4 regions of the Paenibacillus sp. PastF-3 genome follow, and region 4 is predicted to be linked to each of the others. Evidence: predicted binding sites of a transcription regulator. Region 4 holds the regulator's gene; each other region holds the start of a gene.

The links. Region 4 encodes LexA, which represses DNA repair genes until DNA is damaged. Its sites were predicted from a motif close to CGAACATATGTTCG; they were not measured.
Region 1: a site for LexA is predicted at 3,508-3,521, ahead of M2444_RS13395 (YhjD family protein). Genes of this name have one in related genera too.
Region 2: a site for LexA is predicted at 3,311-3,324, ahead of recA (recombinase RecA). Genes of this name have one in related genera too.
Region 3: a site for LexA is predicted at 1,844-1,857, ahead of M2444_RS08740 (ImmA/IrrE family metallo-endopeptidase). Genes of this name have one in related genera too.

What each region holds. Positions count from the first base shown of each region.
Region 1 covers NZ_JARXWM010000005.1:384,544-390,592, reverse strand. Annotated here, with positions in the region: gene M2444_RS13405 (alpha/beta hydrolase) at 1-524, opposite strand, end outside; gene M2444_RS13400 (choice-of-anchor A family protein) at 697-2,850, opposite strand; cyclic di-GMP riboswitch class I at 2,959-3,049, opposite strand; gene M2444_RS13395 (YhjD family protein) at 3,542-3,934, shown strand; gene M2444_RS13390 (winged helix-turn-helix transcriptional regulator) at 4,380-4,754, shown strand; partial or broken gene M2444_RS13385 (NAD(P)H-dependent oxidoreductase) at 4,819-5,362, opposite strand; gene M2444_RS13380 (YjcZ family sporulation protein) at 5,904-6,035, opposite strand.
Region 2 covers NZ_JARXWM010000002.1:90,274-96,322, reverse strand. Annotated here, with positions in the region: gene M2444_RS04365 (helix-turn-helix domain-containing protein) at 1-22, shown strand, start outside; gene M2444_RS04360 (hypothetical protein) at 103-264, shown strand; gene M2444_RS04355 (YajQ family cyclic di-GMP-binding protein) at 467-958, shown strand; gene pgsA (CDP-diacylglycerol--glycerol-3-phosphate 3-phosphatidyltransferase) at 1,111-1,698, shown strand; gene M2444_RS04345 (competence/damage-inducible protein A) at 1,808-3,094, shown strand; gene recA (recombinase RecA) at 3,394-4,461, shown strand; gene M2444_RS04335 (regulatory protein RecX) at 4,625-5,356, shown strand; gene rny (ribonuclease Y) at 5,673-6,049, shown strand, end outside.
Region 3 covers NZ_JARXWM010000003.1:353,543-359,591, reverse strand. Annotated here, with positions in the region: gene M2444_RS08760 (RNA polymerase sigma factor) at 1-122, opposite strand, end outside; gene M2444_RS08755 (DUF3139 domain-containing protein) at 300-632, opposite strand; gene M2444_RS08750 (hypothetical protein) at 741-914, shown strand; gene M2444_RS08745 (hypothetical protein) at 1,036-1,197, opposite strand; gene M2444_RS08740 (ImmA/IrrE family metallo-endopeptidase) at 1,272-1,805, opposite strand; gene M2444_RS08735 (YjfB family protein) at 1,955-2,131, opposite strand; gene M2444_RS08730 (hypothetical protein) at 2,281-2,430, shown strand; gene M2444_RS08725 (NucA/NucB deoxyribonuclease domain-containing protein) at 2,510-2,941, opposite strand; gene M2444_RS08720 (cytidine deaminase) at 3,049-3,465, shown strand; gene M2444_RS08715 (glycosyl hydrolase) at 3,640-5,115, shown strand; gene M2444_RS08710 (PH domain-containing protein) at 5,198-5,686, opposite strand; gene M2444_RS08705 (hypothetical protein) at 5,805-6,049, shown strand, end outside.
Region 4 covers NZ_JARXWM010000008.1:87,481-93,529, reverse strand. Annotated here, with positions in the region: gene M2444_RS17300 (DUF4352 domain-containing protein) at 147-770, shown strand; gene M2444_RS17295 (cupin domain-containing protein) at 901-1,401, shown strand; gene M2444_RS17290 (MBL fold metallo-hydrolase) at 1,398-2,180, shown strand; gene M2444_RS17285 (hypothetical protein) at 2,305-2,883, opposite strand; gene M2444_RS17280 (hypothetical protein) at 3,118-3,498, opposite strand; gene M2444_RS17275 (L,D-transpeptidase) at 3,646-3,984, opposite strand; gene lexA (transcriptional repressor LexA) at 4,155-4,781, opposite strand; gene M2444_RS17265 (LysM peptidoglycan-binding domain-containing protein) at 5,077-5,490, shown strand; gene M2444_RS17260 (DUF896 domain-containing protein) at 5,600-5,809, shown strand; gene M2444_RS17255 (hypothetical protein) at 5,859-6,049, shown strand, end outside.

The sequences.
Region 1 (6,049 bases), on a different contig from region 4:
ACTGTAGCACCGCCCATAGAAACCCCATGAAGCACAACTTGAGCACTGAGCCCAGTCTTTTCTATTATATATTTAATCCAGTGTAAATAATCCTTGCGCTCATGCCATCCAAAGCCAATATAATTTCCAGCGCTTTCCCCATGTCCCCTGGCATCGGGAATCAGGATATTAAAGCCCAGTCTCTCGTAATAGATTTTGGCGTACGCCCCCATATCCTTCCCTTTTCCAGAATAACCGTGGGCTAGAATCACCGTACGACCTTCAGCACGATCCGAAAGGAGCAAATACCCTCTTAGTTGTAGCCCGTCCTCAGATGTAATCTCCACATTCTCAAAGCTCTGACTGGAGATCCAATCCTTCCCCTCGCCCCAAGAAGCCCCGGCAACCGGGGGATCAACCTTCAAGTCACGATTAGTACTCAGGAATTCCTTCGGTGCTCGTTTAATAGCAATGCCATAAAAGAAAAAGCCAGCATAGATCAGAGCTCCAATGACGATGACAGCACTAATGAAGAACCATACCAATTCGTCTTCCCCGTCCTTTCCTTATGTTCGTTGTAAATCAGTATAACATCTACTTAGAATGCGCCAAAATATAACAATCATGACAAAATAGAGCCGCCATCGGAATATGTCCCGAAAGCGGCTCTTCTATTCTTCACGGCTTAGCTTGCGTTCACGCTATAATCACCGTTTATTATTTCTTGTTCGAGAATCTATTTCTCATTAGCAATCCGATAAGAGCAAAACCTAGACCTGCTGCATAATAAGGAACTGGACTTGATTCTCCCGTTTTTGGCAGTTCATCCACAGGTGGATTACCTAGCGGAATTGTATCATCCACTACTGCAATATCCTCTGGTGACGGCGTTTCCGTTGCCACCGGTCCTAGTGGGATTTCATCGTCGTCAACAAGGACTTCTGTATTGCTCGACGGGGTTGGTGTGGGTACTGGTGCTGGAGTCGAAGAAGCTACAGGACCCAGCGGCACAGGGTCATCATTAACAACAATAGTGCCAATTACAAATGATGGTGTTGGTGTTGGGAACACCGGAGGCTCCGGCGTTGGCGTTGGTGTCACTTCCGACGACGATGTCGGTGTTGGTGTTGCCTCTGGCGACGATGTCGGTGTTGGCGTCACTTCCGACGACGATGTCGGTGTTGGCGTTACCTCTGACGACGGCGTCGGTGTTGGCGTTGCTTCCGGCGACGGAGTCGGCGTTGCTGTTGCCTCTGGCGACGGTGTCGGTGTTGGCGTTGCTGTTGCCTCTGGCGTTGGCGTCGGCGTTGGTGTTGCTGTTGCCTCTGGCGTTGGCGTTGTCGTTGGCGTTACTTCCGGCGTTGGTGACGGCGTCACGCTCGGCGTTGGCGTTACTTCCGGCGTTGGTGACGGCGTCACGCTCGGCGTTGGCGTTACTTCGGGCGTTGGTGACGGCGTCACGCTCGGCGTTGGCGTTACTTCCGGCGTTGGTGACGGTGTCACGCTCGGCGTTGGCGTTACTTCCGGCGTTGGTGACGGTGTCACGCTCGGTGTTGGTGTTACTTCCGGCGTTGGTGACGGCGTCACGCTCGGCGTTGGCGATGGTGTCACGCTCGGTGTTGGTGTGTGCGTTGGTTTTGGTGTGTGTGTTGGCTTTGGTGTCGGTGTTGGCTTTGGTGTCGGCGTTGGCTTTGGCGTCGGTGTTGGCTTTGGTGTGTGTGTTGGCTTTGGTGTCGGTGTTGGCTTTGGCGTCGGTGTTGGCTTTGGCGTCGGTGTTGGCTTTGGTGTCGGTGTCGGCGTCATGCAAGGCGTTGGCGTCGGTGCCACGGTCGGCGTTGGCGTTGGGGCCACGGTCGGCGTTGGTGTCGGTGCCACGGTCGGCGTTGGTGCTACGGTCGGTGTTGGTGTTGGTGCTACGGTCGGCGTTGGTGTCGGTGTCACGGTCGGCGTTGGTGTCGGTGCAACGGTCGGCGTTGGTGTCACTGTTGGTGTCGGCGTCACTGTTGGCGTCGGCGTAGGAGGCGACTCTACCCCTTCATATGGATACCAATGCATCTGCACACCACCAGCAAATCCTTTCGCAATCAATGTCCCATGCAGTTCTCCGGAATTATAAGTTACTTTTGCAAGCGGAGCTAGAATAGTTCCTTCTATTGTTAAACTTCCAATGTTTACAGTGCTAGCTTCATAAAAATTAAATAATACCTTGTTAGGGCTGCCTCCCCAAATTTGAAAGCTTGGAATTTCAACTGAACTTCCGCTAACGTTAACGATAACTGTGGCGTTATTTGCAATATTAAACTGTAAGCCATTAGCACCAACGAAATCAGCAGCACTTAAATTAAGAACGTTAAATGATTCCGGAGCATCAATTGTTATTTTCCCATATTCCTTTTTGAAAGTTCCGACTGTAGCAAGTGAAGAGAATTCATTAGAACGTCCAATAAGATATTGCTCTTCATAATCAAAATCAATAGGTGTCCCTTTTCTCGCTGGTTCTTTAAGATCTACACCGTTTCTGATAAAAACACCACCATGAACGGATGCTCCATGAACAGTCCCATTAGTAAAAGTGATGTCATTGCCAGCAATAAGGACATCTCCACCTGGATTATCCTTGGATACGCCGTAATTCTGCAAAGTAATATTACCTTTGGCCGCCAGGCGCCCGTGAACCTGATCATTAGATTGATTGAAGTCACCAAGGATAAAAGTATTAAAATTTCCTGCAATGCCTAACACAGGTGTAGGAATATACGGAAGCACAGGCCCTGCCGCACTGACCAAATAACCACCTCCAGAAAGCCCACTACCCACCATCAAAATCCCCGCTATTACTAATGAGAGCAACGGTTTCATTCTTCTTTTCAAAATGCGCACCTCCTAAAACTATGATTTATAATTAAACAGAATAATTACCAGAACTCTAAAGAACCTAACAACAAAAAGACCGCCAAAAAAGAAGTAGAATTCCCTTCTCATGGCAGTCGGACGGTCATAGTGTCTTTTAGACACTTTAGACTCCTGAACTTTGCGTCCCACCCTTTCAGGCGGTTTGCTATTATCATGATTATATATGTATAGCCTTTGCAAATTAGAACTAGTAGCTTAAGCATCCTATTAAATAATGGTCTATGACTTTTAATACTTTGGAACTAACAATAGTTTAGCGCTCCATCCCCACAATTGTCAATCAATTCCTTTTGATATTTACACGCGTAAGCAAGCACAAAAAAAGCGCCAAAAGGCGCTTCACACAAAGGTTTTCCTTCAATTTTAAAGTAACTTTATCCAACCTAATATCGATATCCATAATGGAATACTTAGAATCAAACCAAATACCATTCCACGGGCGAGACTTCCTTCCTCTTTCATCCTAATTCTCCCTTTATATAAGTCTGAAGCATTAATTTTTATTATTACAATTTTAATATATTTTATTCTTTCTAATTTAGTTGTGAATTTAATCACATTGGACTAGCTGTTTAGAAATACCATTGATTATTTTTGGAATATCGGGGTAGAATACGAATATACGTTCCCATTAGGGGTGATGAGATTCATGCATAGAGCTGAAAGCAGGGACAATATGCTGGTGAAATCTTATTTATTGCTTCCGATGATTTTATCAGCTTTCGAACGGGACTCCGCCATTCTATCTGCACATTTACGAACTCCCGCCCCCTATCTGGAGGTTCTTGAAACAGCCGCAGCAGTTGCTACAACAGATTTAAGAGATGTTCGTTCAGAGATGAGAAAACGGGGAATCAAGGTTTATGAGCAGAACAGACTTAATGCAGGGATCGAAGCCAAATTTATATGTCGTGGATACCATGAACGAATGCTGCTATTAAACGACATTGTCGCTGCCCAAGCTGCAATTCATATGCGCAGATATCTCGGTCTGGATATTTCATCTTTCAAGAGCTATGAAGAGCAGTATCAGATTAAGTAAAGCCGTGTAGAGGCTGTCCCCCTCCCCCCCCATTTCCATTAGCGAACAAAAAAATAGGCCTTACCATGGGAGTTGGCAAGACCTGAGAGATTTATACCACAAAACACTGGGGGGTGTTTGGTGTCTTCAATATAAACCTTGAACCTGAAAATAAGATGATGCTCACATGAAAATTACATTAAAAACATCAATTCGTCGCTTAGACTATCCGCTCGACACTTTTGATTTCCAACCAAAGTAGCCCGCTTCGCCGACAGAAAAACCGACCGATGGATAGTTAGCCACGAGTGCTTTGAACTAATTGTTTTAAAATGATATAGTGGGTTCGTTGCTCGCAGGATGACTTGATAGCCGGTTGTAAAACATAATAAAGTCGAGACCTGAGTACGGAGAAGCAATAGGCGTTTGCCTTTTCGTTATATTTTCTGAAGGAGGGTAATAGCCCATGAGTGATGAAATCTGTATACCACCTGGCATTCACCAGAAGGACACTAGCTTCGGCTACACCTTGTCTATCATTAGTGGTAAATATAAAATGACTATTCTCTACTATCTCTCTGAAAACAAGATCGTGCGATTCAATGAACTGCAACGGGGTATCGGTACAATACCTTTTAAGACGTTAAGTATTATGTTGAAAGAACTGGAAGCGGACTGTCTCGTCAGGCGCGAGGAATTCCCCCAGATTCCCCCTAAAGTTGAGTATTCCTTGACTGAGAAGGGCCGATCGCTTATTCCGGTGCTGGATATGATGTGCACTTGGGGAGAGAAAAATTCCGTTCCAGCCGCGCAAGAGATAACAGTACCGTTTACGATTTAGCCACGACTTATGACAAAAGCAGCATTTCCATTAATGAAAATGCTGCTTTTTGTTTCAATTCTAATTACATATTATCGATAAATTCAACATAGCCTTGCGAACTGATGTCCAATTTTTTAAAATAATCCGTACTTCCTACCGTCTCAGATTCCGTACCATAAATGGCATAGAAGGAACGATAATCAGCGTTGCAGTAAATAAAAGTCGTGTCAAAGGGAGATAAAATACAGTCCAGCCCGTAGCCGAGTTTACCATCTTCACTGAAGTCTTTTTCACTTCCTCCGGCAGTTACAGCTAATGCGATTTTACGATTTCTTAATTTATCACTCTTCGAGCCATATGCCCATCCGTAAGTTAAATACTTCGTCCAGCCACTTTTTAAGCAGAGGCGGACTACTAAACCAGTAGACAGGGAATTGTAAGACGAGCTTATCATGCGCTTCATTTAGTTGTTGTTCCTTTTCCACGTTGATTTTTTCATCGGGATAGGCTTTGTACAGCTCATGTACCGTATATTTGTCTGGATATTTATGGAGTTCTTCGATCCAGCGTTTATTAACAACGGATGTTTCGATGTTTGGGTGCGTAACGACAACAAGTGTTTTCAATGGTGTATCCTCCATGTTTGAATCAGATTTAGGACTTGAGTTATACCTCCCATCACGCCATCGCGTAAGTATGCACTTTTAGTTCACGTACTTACCTAAAGGTAAGCATTGCAACCTGTCTGCACGTATATTGACGTACAGTCTTCGGGGTGATTCTCATCTTCGGTGTACACCCAAATATCACACAAGAGAGACTGGGTCATTCCTCCATCAATGTTACACTGGATACTTATTCACATGTTCTCCCCAACTTACAAGAAGCAGCCCTTCGAGGGATCGGCGACTCCATTCTTGAAACGTGCAAAGAGGTCAGGATTACGACTGATCCCTCATTTTACTTGAGTAAAGGTTAGATGGATGTTAGAAGATAGGTGATTTCAAGACAAACGGCGCGGTTCGGGGATCCCCGAAAACCGCGCCGTTATTCCATTCTTAGATATGCTGGTGAAGGAAATTGAACCCCTGGGCTACACCAGATTAAGGCTGATATAACTCTGTGGAAGCACACCCTCAAGCTTCCAAGCAAAACATCCTTCTCATTTTATAGCAAGATAGTCTTAGAAATAATTACAAGGAGGATAAACAGTACCAAGATTGCACCGGTAGATGTAAAGGCTCCTCCGATACCGCCACCATATCCGACACCACCAAAGCCAGCAATATTTTCGCTCATTTTAAATTTTCTCC
Region 2 (6,049 bases), on a different contig from region 4:
GACTAATGAAACAGGCCAATAAGAAAAATGATGCATAGACTTTGGCTTTGCGGGGAACATAAGAGTGTTTCCAGTTTCTTAGCCAAAGTGGGGTGTGCGTTCATGATTGTTAGCTGGATTGTAGCTGGACTTGGGGTTATTGTCAGTCTTATCGGATACTATATGACACCAAGTGCTTGGGGTTATGGAATTCTCGGGTTCGGTCTTGCACATATTGTGCTTGGAATTCTGGATATGTTTCGGAGCCCGCTTCGAAGCAGATAGAGAATTTAGAATGTGCGTCTCCAAGGGATATCTTCCATTGGAGACCTATTTCTACCTGAAACACAACTCATTTCGAAGGAAAAGCTCCACTATGTGGGGCTGTTTTCTGTGTCGGGTGAGGTACATATTATCCAATATTAGACTTAAGGGTATCATTCTTTTATAATAGTAGCAGACTAAAAAGTACAAAGGACGTGTAGTTATGAGTTCAGAAAGTTCATTTGATATCGTATCTAAAATGGATATGCAGGAATTAACCAATGCGATCCACCAAACAGAGAAAGAAATTGACAACCGCTTTGACTTTAAGAATAGCAAGAGTAGTCTGAAGCTGGAGAAAGACGCACTTATTATCGCCTCTGAGGACGAATATAAGTTAAACGCTGTTATTGATATTTTACAATCGAAGATGGTGAAGAGAGGCATCACGCTGAAGAACTTGGATTTCGGCAAAGTAGAGCCTGCTTCCCTGGGAAGTGTTCGTCAGCGCTTAGGTCTTAAGCAAGGGATTGATCAGGAGAACGCGAAAAAGATTAATATCCTGATTCGTGACTCGAAATTGAAGGTGAAGAGCCAGATCCAAGGAGATCAGATCCGTGTAACCGGTAAGAACCGTGATGATTTGCAGCAAATTATCCAGATCTTACGTAAAGCCGATTTGCCACTAGATTTGCAATTCATGAACATGAAATAGAAATTGGTACCCCGCAGTGCACTTCAGCACCATATGCGGGGTGCTTTGTATTTTTTTTGACACCTATTTATAGCTATAATATACTTGCTTAAGTAGAAAAAGATGAGCCTGATCCAGGCAATTTGTATGAACGATTTAGGGGAGGAACTTCAGTGAATTTACCCAACCGCATCACGCTATCACGTATTTGCCTAATCCCGATTATGATGTTTTTTTTGCTGGTGGATTTCAGCTTTTATCCAGAACCGATACATTGGGGCTCTTTTCAGCTATCTGTTAATCATTTGGTAGCAGCTGTAATCTTTTTGCTTGCTGCGAGTACAGATGGAATAGACGGCTACATAGCTAGGAAATATAATATGGTCACCAATCTCGGTAAGCTCCTTGATCCGTTAGCGGACAAGCTGTTAGTTTCCGCAGTTCTGATTTCACTTGTGGAATTGGGCAGATGTGATTCATGGATCGCAATTGTTATCATTAGTCGTGAGTTCGCAGTAACCGGGCTTCGCCAGATAGCATTGTTAGAAGGAAAAGTGGTTGCCGCCAGCAAATGGGGGAAGATAAAGACGGTTGTACAAATTGTAGCGATCTCACTGCTGTTGTTGAATAATTTCCCATTTCAATTCGTCAGCATTCCTGTAGACGATATTGCCATCTGGGCTGCAGCCTTGATCACTATCTACTCTGGAATTGATTATTTTGTGAAGAATAAGGAGCTATTACAGCTGCATAATGCTTAAGCATTATAGGTAGCTACATATAGGAGAGGTAATAGGTAAAGCACCTATTACCTTTTTTAAACCCTAAAAGCAGTGTATCTACATTATAACGAGGAGGCGAAAGCCAAGTATGAAAGCGGAGATTATTGCAGTAGGCACAGAGCTTTTGCTCGGTCAAATCGTAAATAGTAATGCCCAGTTTTTGTCTATTGAGCTAGCTGCTATTGGGATTGATGTATATTTTCAAACCGTAGTTGGGGATAACAGCAGCCGTCTGCAACAAGCCATTGAGATCGCTCAAAGCAGAGCGGATGTTATCATATTTACCGGTGGTATCGGTCCTACAGAAGATGATCTAACGAAGGACGCGCTGGCTGCTTCCTTAGGCCGCACACTTCATATAGATCGCTTGGCAATGGATCATGTACAACGTTTCTTTGATGATCGCAAGATCGTAATGACGGAGAATAATCGTAAACAGGCACTTATAATTGAAGGCACCACACCTTTGCCAAATGAGATTGGTCTTGCTGTTGGCATTGCTTTTGAGCATGAAAAGAAATATTATATTGTGCTTCCGGGTCCGCCTCGAGAGATGAAGCCGATGTTCGTAGATAAAGCTGTACCGTGGCTCCAGCAGCACGCTCTGACGACAGAAATGCCACTTTATTCTAAAATGCTTAAATTTGCCGGTATCGGAGAATCACTGCTTGAGGATAAGCTAATTGATCTTATTCACAGCCAGACAGACCCAACCATAGCTCCTTACGCTAAAGAGGGAGAGGTAACCGTTCGTATTTCGACAAAGGCGCCTTCCGAGCATGAAGCATACAAGAAGCTGGAGATTCTGGAGAAACAGATCAAAGAGATTTTGCCAGAACATTTATATGCAAATATTGATGTGCCGCTGGAGCAATTGATTGTGGATTGGATGGCGGATGCAGGTCTGACTTTAAGTGCGGCAGAGAGTTGCACTGGAGGCTTGCTGATGGAGAGTATAACTAACATTCCCGGCAGTGCTTCGATGTTTGCGGGAGGAATCGTCTGTTATTCCAACGACCTGAAGAAAAAACTTCTAAATGTGCCAAGTGCATATTTGGAGGGGCCAGATGCTCCAGGGGCAGTTAGTCGTGAAGTTGCCGAGGTGTTAGCTGATCAGGTGAGAATGATCGCGGATAGTGATTTCGGTTTATCTGTAACGGGTGTAGCAGGACCAGGCTATTCTGAACGTAAGCCAGTTGGACTTGTATTTATTGGTTTAGCTGAACGCGGGCGTAAGACAGAAGTGTATGAGCTTAATCTTAAAGGTACACGTGAAAATATACGACTGCGTACTGTTAAAGCTCTGTTGTATCGTCTATGGCGCAGACTTGAGGAACGGAAGGTGGAGACACCGCTAGAAGGCTCAGACTTGTAATGGGAGATTAGCCCAGTTATAATTGAGACATACGGAAGAACCGTGGCACTGAGATTTCTTTGCTGCGGTTTTTTGTATATCTGCGGAGATTTTGATCGCTGTTTTGGTTTTGATCATAAGTCGTTGATGTCCGGTGAAGTAGAGAAATCAGTTAACTTCTATGTCCGGAGGGAGGCTTACAATAAAAGGGATAATTAACGCTTGAGACAAAAAAAACGAATGTATGTTCGAAAAAAAGCTTGGCAAGACCTCAAAAACACGTTATTATATTATTATAAACAGTGAAGGAAGTGGTCTGATTGTCAGATCGTCGTGCAGCGCTTGATATGGCGCTTCGTCAAATAGAAAAACAATTTGGTAAAGGTTCGATCATGAAACTGGGAGAATCCACTCATATGCAAGTGGAAGTTGTACCTAGCGGATCTTTGGCACTTGATATTGCGTTAGGTATAGGCGGACTTCCAAAGGGACGTATCATTGAAATATACGGACCTGAATCCTCCGGTAAAACAACTGTTGCTCTTCATGCTATTGCAGAAGTGCAAAAACAAGGAGGACAAGCTGCATTTATCGATGCTGAGCATGCGCTCGATCCGAAGTATGCACGTAACTTGGGCGTAAACATTGATGAATTGTTGTTATCTCAGCCAGATACGGGTGAACAGGCACTTGAGATTGCTGAAGCACTTGTACGAAGTGGTGCAGTAGACATTATTGTCGTTGACTCCGTAGCTGCATTGGTTCCTAAAGCGGAAATCGAAGGTGATATGGGTGACTCTCACGTCGGTCTACAGGCTCGTTTGATGTCTCAAGCGCTTCGGAAGCTATCTGGTGCCATTAGTAAATCGAATACAATTGCTATCTTTATTAACCAGCTTCGTGAGAAAATTGGTGTTATGTTCGGTAATCCTGAGACAACCCCGGGTGGTCGGGCGTTGAAATTCTACTCTTCCGTACGGTTGGATGTTCGTCGCGTCGAAAGTATTAAGATGGGTAACGACGTTGTAGGTAACCGCACCAAGATCAAGATTGTGAAGAATAAGGTAGCACCTCCATTTAAACAAGCTGATGTTGATATCATGTATGGTGAAGGGATTTCCAGAGAAGGAAGTCTTGTAGACATCGGTACTGAAATGGACATCGTGAATAAGAGTGGTGCATGGTATTCCTATGAGGGTGAGCGTCTCGGCCAAGGACGTGAGAATGCCAAACAGTTCTTGAAAGAACATCAAGATATTGCACTCATCATTGAGAATAAGATCCGTGAAGCAAGTAATCTGTCCACTATTGTTGCTGCACCAAATGAAGCGGAAATCATTGCAGAGCAAGAGGAAGAAGAGAAGCTACTTCTCGAAATCGAACAATAGAATTTATTAAGGAATAGGACGCCCTGTGATTCATTGTTGCAGGGTGTCTTTTCTTAACAGTATAAAAAATATATATTTGGGGTCCCCCAAAGTACCTGAGTATGCATCGAATTTAAGCGACACTTTGTGGGGATATTTTATTGCTATGAGGTGACAAGTAACTATGGTAATACAGCTGGATATGGATTTTGAATCGGATGAGCAGGACGTACAGGTCCTATCTGATTTTCCTGATGGAGAACTTTTAGAAATTACTAAGGTAGAACGTCAGAAGAAATCGGACCACCGCTATATCATACATTTCGGAGCCTATAACATGACTGTACACGAAGACGTCATGATTAAATATCGGATGATTACTGGAAATTCTTTTATGAAAGCCGATTTGGAGGAAATTGTTGTTGCTGATGAGCGACAGCGAGCTTATGTAGAAGGACTTCGTTATCTAGAACGGAAGCCACGAACCGCTATGGAAATGACTCGCCGTTTACGGCAGAAGGAAATAGGGGAGACTATTATTGCGGAAGTGGTGCAACGGCTGCAGCAAGAAAGATTTCTTGATGACCCCTTGTATGCAAAGCAATGGGCGGAGCAACGCATTACGAACCAGCGAAAGGGGAAAATGTGGATTCGCCAAGAGCTACGTGAGAAAGGAATCGACAAAACCTTGATTTCGGAAGCACTAGAGAATGTCAGTCCTGAACAAGAACTAGAGAGTGCACTTCAGATTGGCCGTAAGAAATGGAATCTTATTCGTGGTGAAGCCACAGATAAGCGCAGAAAGACTGGAGCCTTCTTAATGCGGCGTGGATTCTCGGGTGATATGGTGCGACAAGTGATTAATACTTTACTTGAAGAAGACAATTATGAGGGTGAAGATGAGGAATTTTACTAGACTCACTGATTCTCTTGACATTAATGCGCATATCGACTCTCTTGACAATGTCTTTTTATAAATAATAAAATATAACATGAATCGGCATAAAGTAAGAATCCTTTTTCCTTCCCAAAAAGGGGACTTTTTAAAACGGTTCGCGTACAACTCATATGAAATGTAATCGCCGGATAAGGCGGGCAGTGTGCATGTGCAGCATGTGCAGTATGGCAATCGGTTATTTACCGGTTTTTTGTATGGTGATGAACGGATAGTTTAACAACTGCACAATTCCCAGGGATATACCTTGGAGAGGAACCAACGAGGAGGTGAACAGATGCAAGCATGGATCTGGGTCATTATCGTTCTCGTTGTAGCTGCATTATTCTTTGGGTTCGGTTATTTTATTCGTAAATCCCTTGCAGAAGCTAAAATTCAAAGCGCAGAAAGAGAAGCCGTAGTCATCGTGGAGAACGCGAAGAAAGACGCAGAGGCGCTGAAGAAAGAAACAGTATTGGAAGCTAAGGATGAAGTCCATAGAATCCGTACTGAAGCTGAGAAAGAAACTCGTGAACGTCGGAATGAAATCCAACGGCAAGAGAGACGTTTGCTGCAAAAGGAAGAATCTCTGGATAAAAAAATGGAATCGCTTGAAAGAAAAGAAGAACAAGTAGCTAACAAAGAGAAACGAATTGATGAAACCCAACAGCAAAT
Region 3 (6,049 bases), on a different contig from region 4:
GTGGCTTCTTCGGCATCTTGGCGGCTGCCTAAATGGACCAAAGCAATCCGGAACAGCATATCTGCGTAGATTTCGTAACTCTTTATCACATGATTTCCCGGCCGGGTCATGGATCGTTGCATGATTCTATGCCCCCTTTACCTTTAACACCATTTAGGACGGCATTTGGTCACATTATGTTCCTGAGAGAATTTGTTAGCGTCTAGATCAAGGGTTAGAATCAAAAAAAAGGCGCGATAGCCCCAGCAGCCATATCATGACTGCTGGGGCTATCGCACCTTTATAATAGAAGTTCCCCTTTAGGGGAGGGTCTCCTCACTATGTTTATATGTATATTTTGGATCAAACCCTTTTACAAGAGCCATGCTATATTGATAAATCCGATCCTTCTCTTTTCGATAAAAGTATCTTGCGTTAGGTTCATCTGCAAAAATCACCGTTGTACTTACGACGGGAGCCTTACTAATCTGGGTATGTACTTTATAAAGATCTTCATTCTTATAATCTCTCGTGGCTACCAAATAATGAATCACTTCATTGTCCATATGATTTCGGAAGGCCTGAAGCGCTAAAGAAGCGACTCCATATACAATAACGAAGGTAATAAGAATTATTTTTGTTCTTTTCTTCATTAATTCCCTCCATTTAGCTAAAATGTATATATTATAAGATAATGTATTGTGACTGGTATGTCATATCTATTGTATCTTGTAATTTACACATTAGAAGGGAGGAAGAAAATGATGCAACAAGAAGAAAAAATACAAGAGCTGGAGCGGCGAATTAAGGTATTGGAGAATCATGCTAGTCCCAAGCTACCAGGTCTCAGAATTTTATGGTTTATTATTTGGGGAGTTGTGGGTATGTTCCTCATTCTAACTCTTATTGGTGTGATTCAGTTTGTATCCGCCTAACAGAGTTTTATTACAAATAAGGCAGCAAATTTCCCGCCGATAGTTAAACCCGCGTAGGTAAAGAATTGCCTGGGTATACTATACTTGCTGCCTTTTTATTATGAACTTACACAAATCAGCTTCAGTCGTCTTTGGGTTCTTGCAATAAAATGGAGAAGGTTCCCGTTTCATGATCCACTTCAATCGACTCGATCCCAACAAAATCCGGAATTTCGGGGTGCACTGCATCTACGTTATAATCTGGATGAGTCATCAATAATTCAATTACTTTAATGGCTTCCATATCGATCCCCCTTGCGAGAAATTCCACCATAATAATGGTCCTTCATTGCGACTCCCTTATTATCTCCGCAGTCATTATTGAATATGTGTTAATCGTTCTTCGTTTCTTCCCATCACGGCCAATAATTGCCCCTGAAAAACACGTCTTTGAATTTGATCAATCCGCTGTAAAGCCAGCTCGTTTGGTACTTGAAATTCTGCTGCAAGATAGCTGATTGCATCTTCCCGTTGCTCAGGCAACGTCATGCGGGAGATCATGGAGTAGGGCATAGCTGCATAAAGAATAAATCGCTCAGATTCATCCTCCTGTGCCCGCGTGAAATGTTCTGGCATCAATATTTGATCCGTACCATGGCGGAGCAGGTGACAGAGCTCATGGAGAAACTCTAGCCGCTGCAGACTGGCTGGAAGCCGGTTGTCAATAAACATGGTGTACATCCCCGCTGATGCTTCGATGCTCTTGCTTCTTACATCCAAATAATGAACCCAAATATTAAGCCGTTCTGCAATATAAGCAATCGAAATTTGCGAAGGCTGAGTAAGGTTCAGACGCTTGTATAAATCTTCCGTCCACTTCTCCAGCGCAGTCATTTGATAATAGGATTTCATGTTATTCACATCGTTCACCTCATTCAGAATCGATTATAGGATCGTATGTTCGTATAATAAGACAAAAGAAAAGCCCAAGGGGCTATGTAGGGTAAAAATATAAGGACACATAAGAACGAATGTTCTTGTGTGTCCTTAGCATAATGCAATTAAACACTAATATCAAGTGTTTTTCCTAAATTCGGAGCAACGCTTTTGCCCAGCATTTCCACCATCGTCTGACTCTGGGTTTCAGCCTGATTTTTGGCAATATTCATGACTTGTATTCCTACATTTTGAGCTAAGGATGCCTGGCTCATTGCTACTGATAACGCGGCTATATCCATATTGCACCTCCTTTGTGTATATCCTGTTTATCGACTGCACCTACCTAATTCATTAGGTGAATAGCATTTGTTTGCCAATTCGCCCAAACGGCTTATCTCCTTTTTACATATCTTGTGCTGTAGTCATTAATCATTAGGAGGAATTGAAAATGGGATTTGAACATGGTTGTGGATGTAACGTAGGTCCGGTAGTAAGCCCAGCAGCAGTAGGTCCGGTGTGTAGCCCTTGGACTTCAACAGGAGCTATTCTGGTACTCTTCATCTTGCTGGTTATCATCACTAAAGCTTGCTTATTCTAAGCTAGCTGATGCACATTGTAGCCCCATCCGGTATACCGGATGGGGCTACTTTTTTTGAAGCGCTGTTCTCGTTAGCTCATTATTTAAACATAAATTCTACGCGGGTTCCATCCGCATAATCTTCTAACTGATTGCCAACCCAGCTACCTGCGCCGCGGTTATCTTTTGGGGTTATGTATTCAATATCGGCCCCTTTTCCGCCTTCATTACACATGGCCATGGGCCATTCATCGCGGTCGTAGCCTTTTTTGGTGGGGATCCCTTTTAAGGATTCTTTGCGGTTGTCTTCAGCCTGCTCACGGTTAATCGTGCACGTCGCGGACTCCCCTTTGGCAATCGCGTCCTGAATGTGCTTAGCGGTTTCAGGATAACGATCTGATGGGAAGATCAGCTGAACAACTTCTGAATCGGATGTGGACGAGGGGGCTGCCGGATCTCCGTTTTGTTCATACCAATAACCGCCCAAAGCAAGTAACACAACAATGATGAGACTGGTGAGTAGTTTCTGTATTTTCAAATCTGCTCCTCCTTTTTTGGAACTTAAAATAGTATATCTTATATCATAATGCAGTGCGATTTAATATACTTAGGAAAAATAAGAGGAGGACGGTATTGGATATGGAGTATTTGATTACGATTGAAGATCAGACGCTTATAGCCTCTGCTGAAGATATTATAACTAGACGCTATGAATGGGAAAGGCACCATGTAGGGGCGGCGCTCCGTACTAAGACGGGGGAAATCTTTACAGCGGTACATGTAGAAGCTAGCATGGGACGAATTACAGTCTGTGCAGAAGCGATGGTGATTGGAAAAGCGATATCCGAAGGCTACAAGGAATTTGATGCGATTGTTGCGGTAAGGCATTCTGATCCGGACAGCGAGGAAAGAGAAATTAAAGTAGTTTCTCCCTGCGGGATGTGCCGTGAGTTAATTGCTGATTACGGGAAGGACTGCAAAGTTATTGTATCCGAGGACGGCCGGTTAGCTAAATATGATATTTCTGAATTACTACCGCTGAGATATACGAGGTAAATTGGAGAGTTTGCTCGGGAGCCGTTAGGCTCCTTTTTTTATGGAGCCGTGAATTTATTCTGCAGTTCCTTACACTGTCCTAAATTAATTTACAACTTCATGTCCATTCGCTGAGTTCATGTCACTAGTATCCCCATACTATAACTTAAAAAAGTTAAAAGGATGTGAGAGTGGATGGAACAGCGCAATCTTCGAAATATGGTTGATTCGGCATCGAGGTTTGTGAGCGATGTTCAGTGGCAAATGGCGTATCGTAAATTGCAAATGGCTCCGGCGGATTCGGAAACGGTACCTTCTGCACAGAAATTGTTGAATACCCTTTATTTTCTGCAAGGAAAAGGATGGATTAGTGGACAACATGATTATTTGGAAAGCGCGGATGAGTTCAATGGGGAACTGAAAAATACTAGCGGGCAATATGCGGCCCTTCACGGCTATGAGCTGGGCGCAATCAATAATCAGACGGCAGCACTAATAGACAATCAGCGGGATTGGGTCGTTAGCAGTGCTATTCGCTGGTATAATTCCGGTGGAATCGTAACGATAAGCTATCACGCTCAGTTGCCAGGGACAGCTCCTGCTTGGACTAATGTTTCTACGAGCATAAGCAACGCTGATTTTGACAAATATATAACCCCGGGTACCACTCAGTATAATGCACTGATCGCTGATCTGGATAAGATAGCTCTTTCTTTAAAAAAACTAAATGATGCAGGTGTTCCTGTGCTCTGGCGGCCGTATCATGAAATGAATGGCGGATGGTTCTGGTGGGGGAAGAAGAGCAACTACGTGGGACTGTGGAACCTTATGTTTGACCGTTTCACCAGCTATCATAAGCTGCATAATTTATTGTGGGTCTGGAGCCCAAATGCCAAAAATCAGTGGAGTGATGACCCTGCCGAATACTACCCAAGCGGTGATAAAGTAGATGTGCTGGCACTAGATATCTATGATGGGGATTTTAAGGGAAGTCACTATGATAGTCTATGGGATCTGGGTCGTGGAAAAGTGATCGCGATTGGAGAAAATGGAGAGCTACCGTCCCCTGCACTACTATCTAAATCACAGCCCAAATGGTCTTATCAGATGACCTGGGGCAAGCTTCTTTATGAGAAGAATACCGATGCGGTAATTAGAGCCTTTATGAACGACAGCTTTGTATTCACACGGGAAGAGTATGCTGCTGAGGCGGCAATTGTGGAAGCTATGGGAGATAGTGTGCTGCAGAGTGGACTATGGGGACAATATTACAATAATATGACCCTTAGCGGCGCTCCTGCGCTGACGCGAACGGATGCTAACATCCAATTTTCGTGGAAACAGGGTTCGCCTGATCCAGCCATTCGCATCGACGCTTTTTCAATACGGTGGAGTGGTAAGCTTACTGCAGCCTATAGTGAAACCTATACCCTTTACACCTCCTCTGATGACGGGGTGCGGGTGTGGATTGATGGTGGGCTGATCATTGACAGTTGGGTGAATCAGAGTGGGCAAGAGCGAAAAGGCAGTGTGAATCTGATTGCAGGCAAGCTGCATGAAATAAAAGTGGAGTACTATGAGAATGTGGGAGACGCGCGGATTGTATTGCAGTGGGAAAGTCCTAGCCAACCCAAAGGGGTTATTCCAGCAGGAGCATTTTATCTTCCTTAAGGCGATATCCGAACGGATTCGAGCATCCGAATATTAGCAAAAAAGCCCCGGATTCCGGGGCTTTTTTTAATGTGAAAAAATCTCAGATTTGTTCACGGTAGCTAATGTTGTTGGCGATCTTCTCGTCACGAACAGCTTTGCGCAGAACATCTTTGACGGTTTGAGCATCATGAATTTTTCGGAAAAGAAGCTGAGGCGCTGAGGCATCATCTGAAAATACAGTTAATGTACCGATGCCGAGCATCCGGTCCATGATAGATTGTGCTACGGATAAATCGCGTACACGCAGTAATTCGATCTCTTCGACATTTTTACCGATAAGTCCGGTCTTAACCATAATGCGCTGGCTTGTAATGGTGTACGTAGTCGTGTTTAGGCGTACGATTCCTTTGAGGCGATCAGAGATACTGGCTGGTTTGCCTTTCCAGAGAACGACTTCTTGAGTAGCATTTGGATTTGCTGATGGACGGCGGGCGGTCACTGGAGCGGTGCCGTCCATGCTAGTTCCGCATTCTCCACAAAATTTAGCGCCCTGCTTATATTCTGATCCGCAGGTTGTGCAATAAGGCATAAATACCTCTCCTTCCCTGATTACAATTAAAATAATTATAACATAATAGTCGTTTTACATAAATTTCATTTGCGCTTTACACAAACCGACATTATTCTGTTAAGTGGAGGGATAAATAATGAAAAAAGTGTTACTAATAGGAACGCTAATGCTGACTGTCATCCTTAGCGCCTGCAGCAATAATAATTCAACTTCATCGGCACCTGCCTCGGAAGAAGAAGTGCAGGAAACCGTGCAAAACTTCTACAATGATATGTCTAAACTTGATGAATTAGGAAAATCATCTTTAGCGGAGTTCAACGAAGCTATTGCTGCTTATTCAGCAGGAGACCTTTCGGACAGGCAGCTGGAGAAGAAGATTAA
Region 4 (6,049 bases):
GGAATTTAATATAACAGTCACAATTATTCTTATCATCTGACATTATTTTATATTTTTCTTGCAAAGGTATATCTTTCATAGGATAATATGGGTATATTTTCCTAGCAAAAGTTGGAAATGGATATTATCTGAGAGGAAGTAGAATATTGAAAACAAAGAAACCTTTTTTTAAAAAATGGTGGTTTTGGCTTATTATTGTTTTTGTTGTAATAGGGGTGATTGGATCACAGGGGAATGATAGTGAACCTACAGTATCAAAATCAGAACCAGCAGTGGCAAAGGTAGATGATACTGCAGCAACAGAGAAACCGGTCGAAACGGAAAAGCCTACCAGCAAGCCTACTGAAGAGCCAAAAGAAACGATGATCACTGAAGTTGGACAAACCATCACAACTAAGAATTTTAAGCTTACAGTTGAATCTCTTGATAAGCCTAAGGGAAACGATTATGTAAAACCATCAGAGGGTAATGAGTTTGTAGAAATCGGAATTATACTTGAGAATATTTCCAGTAAAGATTATATGGTAAGCTCCATGCTAATGTTCAATGCGTATCAAGACAGCTTCTCCATAAATGAAGATCTCATGGCTCATACTTTGGATAGTCAAATAGGAACAATGGACGGCGCTTTAGCTGCGGGAAAGAAAATTCGTGGCAAACTAGCTTACCAGCTTCCTAAGGATTGGAAAGAACTTGAAATCAATACTGATTTTACAGTTTTAAGTTTTAGTTCAGATGGAGAAATCAAAATCGTTCTTCAAAATAAATAGGATATCTCACATAAGAGTCTCGCCAAAGCTGGCGGGGCTTTTTCATTGTTAAACCTAATAATCATTATTTACATAAAGTACCAAACCGATTATATTGAAAGAACGGCATAAAGGATGAGGGGTGTTATATTTGGCGAAGATTTTTAATGAAAATACAGTATCGTTTAAGCAAAAGTTATCACCGATCCCTGAGTTTGCTTGGCATACGAGTGAGAGGTTAGCTGAGATCGCTAATTCTAAACATCTTGTCTTCGACATTAGATCGCTTGATCCAGATAAGTATTCCTTTCCTTATCATTTTCATAGAAACGCTGAAGAAATATTTGTGATTTTGACGGGAAAAGCGATGTTAAGAACTCCCGAGGGTTTTACTGAGGTTTCTGAAGGTGATGTGCTATTTTTTGAAATGGGACCTGAAGGAGCGCATCAACTTTATAATCATACGGATGCACTTTGCAAGTATCTTGATCTCCGAACGAACCAGGGCATAGATGTTTGCGAATATCCGGACTCAGGTAAAATCAACATTCTCCCCTATCAAGAAATTTATCAGGCAGATCAACAAGCAGACTATTATAAAGGTGAAGAGCAGGTAAGGGAGAAATGGAACGGAATGGAGGTTCATACTTGATTCAAGATCGATGGTTCACAGTCACGAAAATTGATCCACTTACTTATGCAATCAGTGAATATGGACATTGGGAAAAGGTGCACTCTTTTTTGCTGTTAGGGGAAGGGAAAGCGGTGTTGATTGATACGGGATTAGGCATCGATAATATAAAAAGAATAACGGATCAGTTAACGGAGTTACCTATCGCTGTCATCACTACGCATGTGCATGCAGACCATATAGGCAGTCATGGACAATTTGAGACGATCTATGTTCATAAAGAGGATGAGGATTGGCTAATTAATGGAATACGAGGTTTGTCCCTTGCCCAGATCAGAAAAGATATGAGCCGAGATATTACTCTACCTGTTCCTGAGACGTTTGATCCTAATACGTATACGCCTTTTCAAGGGAAACCAACTGCTCTATTGCGAGAGGGAGATGTGCTTGATTTAGGCGGGCGTAGATTAGAAATTTACCACACACCGGGTCATTCACCAGGTCATATTAGCATCTTTGATCATGCCAACAGGTATCTGTTTACAGGAGATTTGTTGTATGATATTACGCCAATTTATGCTTTTTATCCCTCTACTAGCCCGGCAGATTTAGTGGCTTCTTTAGAAAAGATTGCACAAATTCCAAATGTATCTCAAGTATTCGGTTCTCATAATACGTTGGGTCTAGATCCAGTTATTTTGCAAGAGGTTATGAAGGCAGTTCGTGAATTACGTGAACGAGATCTTGTCGCTCATGGTACGGGTATTCATCAATTTAACGGATTTAGTGTGCAGTTTTAAAATAAATGTTGGCTGAAACAAAAACGGCCCTCCCAAAAGGACCGTTTTTTGTCATTCCTTAAGATTTTCAAAATTTCTATTTTGGAAAAGTAAAGTGAAGTAATAAGGGGCGAAAGAGGTGTGTTTATTCGGATACGATCGACCTAAAGAACGCATGCAATTGCTGTACCTGGGAGTAAGCTTCTTTGTACTGATTGTCGGATTGTTGAATGGGCAATAAGCCTGGCAAGAAGGAAATGCTATACATAGGTATTTCATTGCTATTCATGTATATTTTAAGCGTAAGTTCCTCGATAACATCAGCCTCTTCGTCAGCGCTATTAAGCACATTAATATCCGCACTTGAAGCAGTTGTTTTACTGTTTTGTTGTCTTTTAGATACCTTTGAAAGGGTTAGTGCGTTAACGACAATCTCTGAACCCAATACATTTTCGAAGGAGTATAGCTTTGCTATAGCCTTTTTTCTTGTTTTCGGATCGCTGGTGCCTATAGCTATTTTTTTATAAGATTCGTTAAGCGCGATCAAGTGAGATTGATTGGGGGGAATGAATGTTTTGGTGAATATGATGTTAAAAGAGGAGATTGCGTTTAAGAGCTTAGACAGTTCAGAAGAAGTAGATAGTTTTTTCAATTCTAGAATACCGGCACTTAGCATTAAGACTACCCCTAAAATGCCAAACATGTACATCAAAAAAATCAGCATCTAACCACACCTCCAATGATCTCAGTAGAGCAAGGTTTATTGCTTATTGAAAGATATGCTTGAATCCTCTCTACTAGTATCTGTTATAATCGAAAATCGTGGGAATTTAGGAAACGACTACTGATTAGAAAAGGAGAAAGCACCCAGAGTTCTGCCGATTTTGCAAGCTGAATGCAAAATTGGGGCAACTGCTGAGTGCTTTGTTGAGAGCTTTTTAAAATAAATATGTCAAAATCATAAGAAATTGAAGGCTGTGATTTGATCGGTATAAACAATTAGCTGTTTGTATTCGATCGGAGATTCATAGCTAGCATAGGGTCTAACAGAAACATCATTAAGGACTACAAAGTTATAACTGAAATTTTTATCGGGATGTTCCGCACCTAAATAAGATATGTATTCATCTACAATGACATCATCCATTAGAGATTTTAAGTCAAAAACATCCTCTTTATTGGAGGTGGAAGGGGAGATGGTCCCTTGAATACTGCCAAATGAGGTGAGTAGATTTACTTTTTTTCCACTAGCTTGATCGTTATTTAACAATAAGCCAGAGAGTTTAACAAGTGCATCGACTTTAAAATCGACGAGGGTTCTAATTTTTGAGTTGTTCAAAACGAAACACTTCCTTTCAATTTGAAATCCTGTTAACATTATTCGACATATAACCACATAATTCCTATTAGGTCATCAAAAATACATAAATACAAACACGCCCCCTCCGTTAAGCAAGGAGTGAGGCGTGTTTATCTATGGATAGATTTAATTTCTGATCGTTACTAGTGTTCCAATTGGAACAATCGCAGCTAGTGCTAACACATCCTCATTGTACATACGAATACAACCATGGGATACTTCGTGCCCTATGGATGAGGGATCATTATTTCCATGTATCCCATAGTGAGGCTTAGATAGTCCCATCCAAAAGACCCCAAATGGACCGCCTGGATCGGGTTGTTTATTAATGATTGTGAATTCACCGAGTGGTGATTGAGTTAACATTTTACCGATTCCGACTGGGAAGCCCCTGATCACAATGTCGTTATCAAGAAGATAAAGCATACGCTGCGTCAGATCAACTATAATCCGGTAATTTGGCATTGTGCACACTCCTTTCTAATTAAGATATGAGCAGGATGCCTAAACGGTTATTCTTAAAAATGGTCATTTTAGCCTACGGGAACATATGTTCCAGATGGGGTTAAGCTAAATGCATAGAAAAAAAGGCTGCTCCGCATTCGCGGAACAGCCTTTTTGGTAGGAGTGCATACTTAGTGGATATCTCGAAATAATCCGATAACTCTGCCGAGAATGGTCACGCGATTAAGGCGAAGAGGCTCGTACGCCGGATTCTCCGGCTGAAGACGTATATGATCACGTTCTTTATAAAAAGTCTTAACGGTTGCTTCATCTTCTTCGGTCATAGCTACAACGATATCTCCGTTATCAGCCGTTTGTTGTTGACGAACAATAACATAGTCACCATTCATAATCCCAGCTTCGACCATACTGTCACCTTGAACCGATAACATAAATACTTTGTTATCTCCAACATAGTGTGTTGGAAGGGGAAAGTAGTCTTCAATATTCTCAGTAGCAGTGATAGGAACCCCGGCGGTAACCTTACCTACGACAGGAATTCGAGCGACGGTTTGTGCGAAATGGTGCACATTCTCAGAATCCTCTTGGCCAAGCAATTCTATCGCACGAGGCTTCGTTGGATCTCGACGGATAAGTCCCTTCTTCTCTAGCCGATCCAAATGACCGTGAACTGTGGAGCTGGAAGCAAGACCAACAGCTTCTCCAATCTCCCGGACGGAAGGAGGATAACCCTTGCTGCGGACTTCGCTACGTATAAATTCCAGGATCGCCAGCTGGCGACTTGAAATCTTTGACATTGGAATCAACCCCATATAGTAATGTTTGGGAAAATTATAACATAGAACTACCGTTCGCACAAACATAAGTTCTAACTATTATAAATATTAATTCGATAGAGTTAATAAATGGTAGTCTTGTATTGATTACATTTCCTTCATCTAAATGGTAAGAGCAGGTTCTTAGATGAATAATATGGTAAATATTGACCTCTGAAAAAAAGAGAACAATTGTTCTAAAATAGTATTGAACAAAACACATGTTCGTGTTATTATGATTTTGGAAGTGAGAACAAGTGTTTGGAGGATGATATTCATGTTAAAATACAGTACATACCGTAGCATCTACGATAAAGCCCCAGTGGTTGAATCTTTAGGACATAATCCTATTACCCGTTATTCAGCTCAGATTAAAGAAATCACAGAGTTTTTGCTTGAAGGCTTGATGCGTTTGTTCCGTAGAGATTTTGTTATTAAGCTGACATTGATCATTGTGCTCGTACTATCAGGACTTACAGTAGTGGGTAATGTATTTGCAGGATCTACTACTTTAATGAAGGATGAGAAGCGCGTAGTGGTTGAACGTGGAGATACACTTTGGAGTATTGCTCTTGAGAATAAACCTTCTGATATGAAGACGGCTGTATATATAGAAGGAATTAAGAAATCCAATGGCATAAAAGGTAGTCAGATTAATGCTGGAGATATTCTCTCTTTACCTATTTATTAATATTCTAAGAACATATTAAGAGGACATGAAGAGCTTGCAGGGAGTAAACCTTGACAAGCTCTTTTTCTCATGGCAGAGTTAGAATTAATTTATAAGGGGAGGGAAAGTTTTGAATATTGATGAGTTGGTCGCGCGTATTAACGAATTGGCACGCAAACAGAAGAGCGTAGGCCTTAATCAAGAGGAAACGGCGGAACGCGCCAAGCTTCGGGAAATTTATTTGGGGAATATCCGCAATAACTTTCGAGCACAATTGAATACGATTGAATTGGTTGATAATGATGAGCATGAACAAGGTAACAAGGGGCTTAAGCATTAACACCCTGTTCCTTTTCATAGATATTTCTGGATGACTAGGGGGAACGCATATGGCCCGTTCTTGGGAAAGAATGGTTCAACGCAACACGCAGCAAATCAACAAGCAAAGAAAGAAACAGGGGAAGGAAACGATTTACGCATCTAAATCTAAATCTCCTGGGAAGAACACCGAAATCTTTAAAGGCCGTAACATTGCATTTCCAGTAGTGTTATTAGTGCTAGGTACTATGTTTTGGATGAT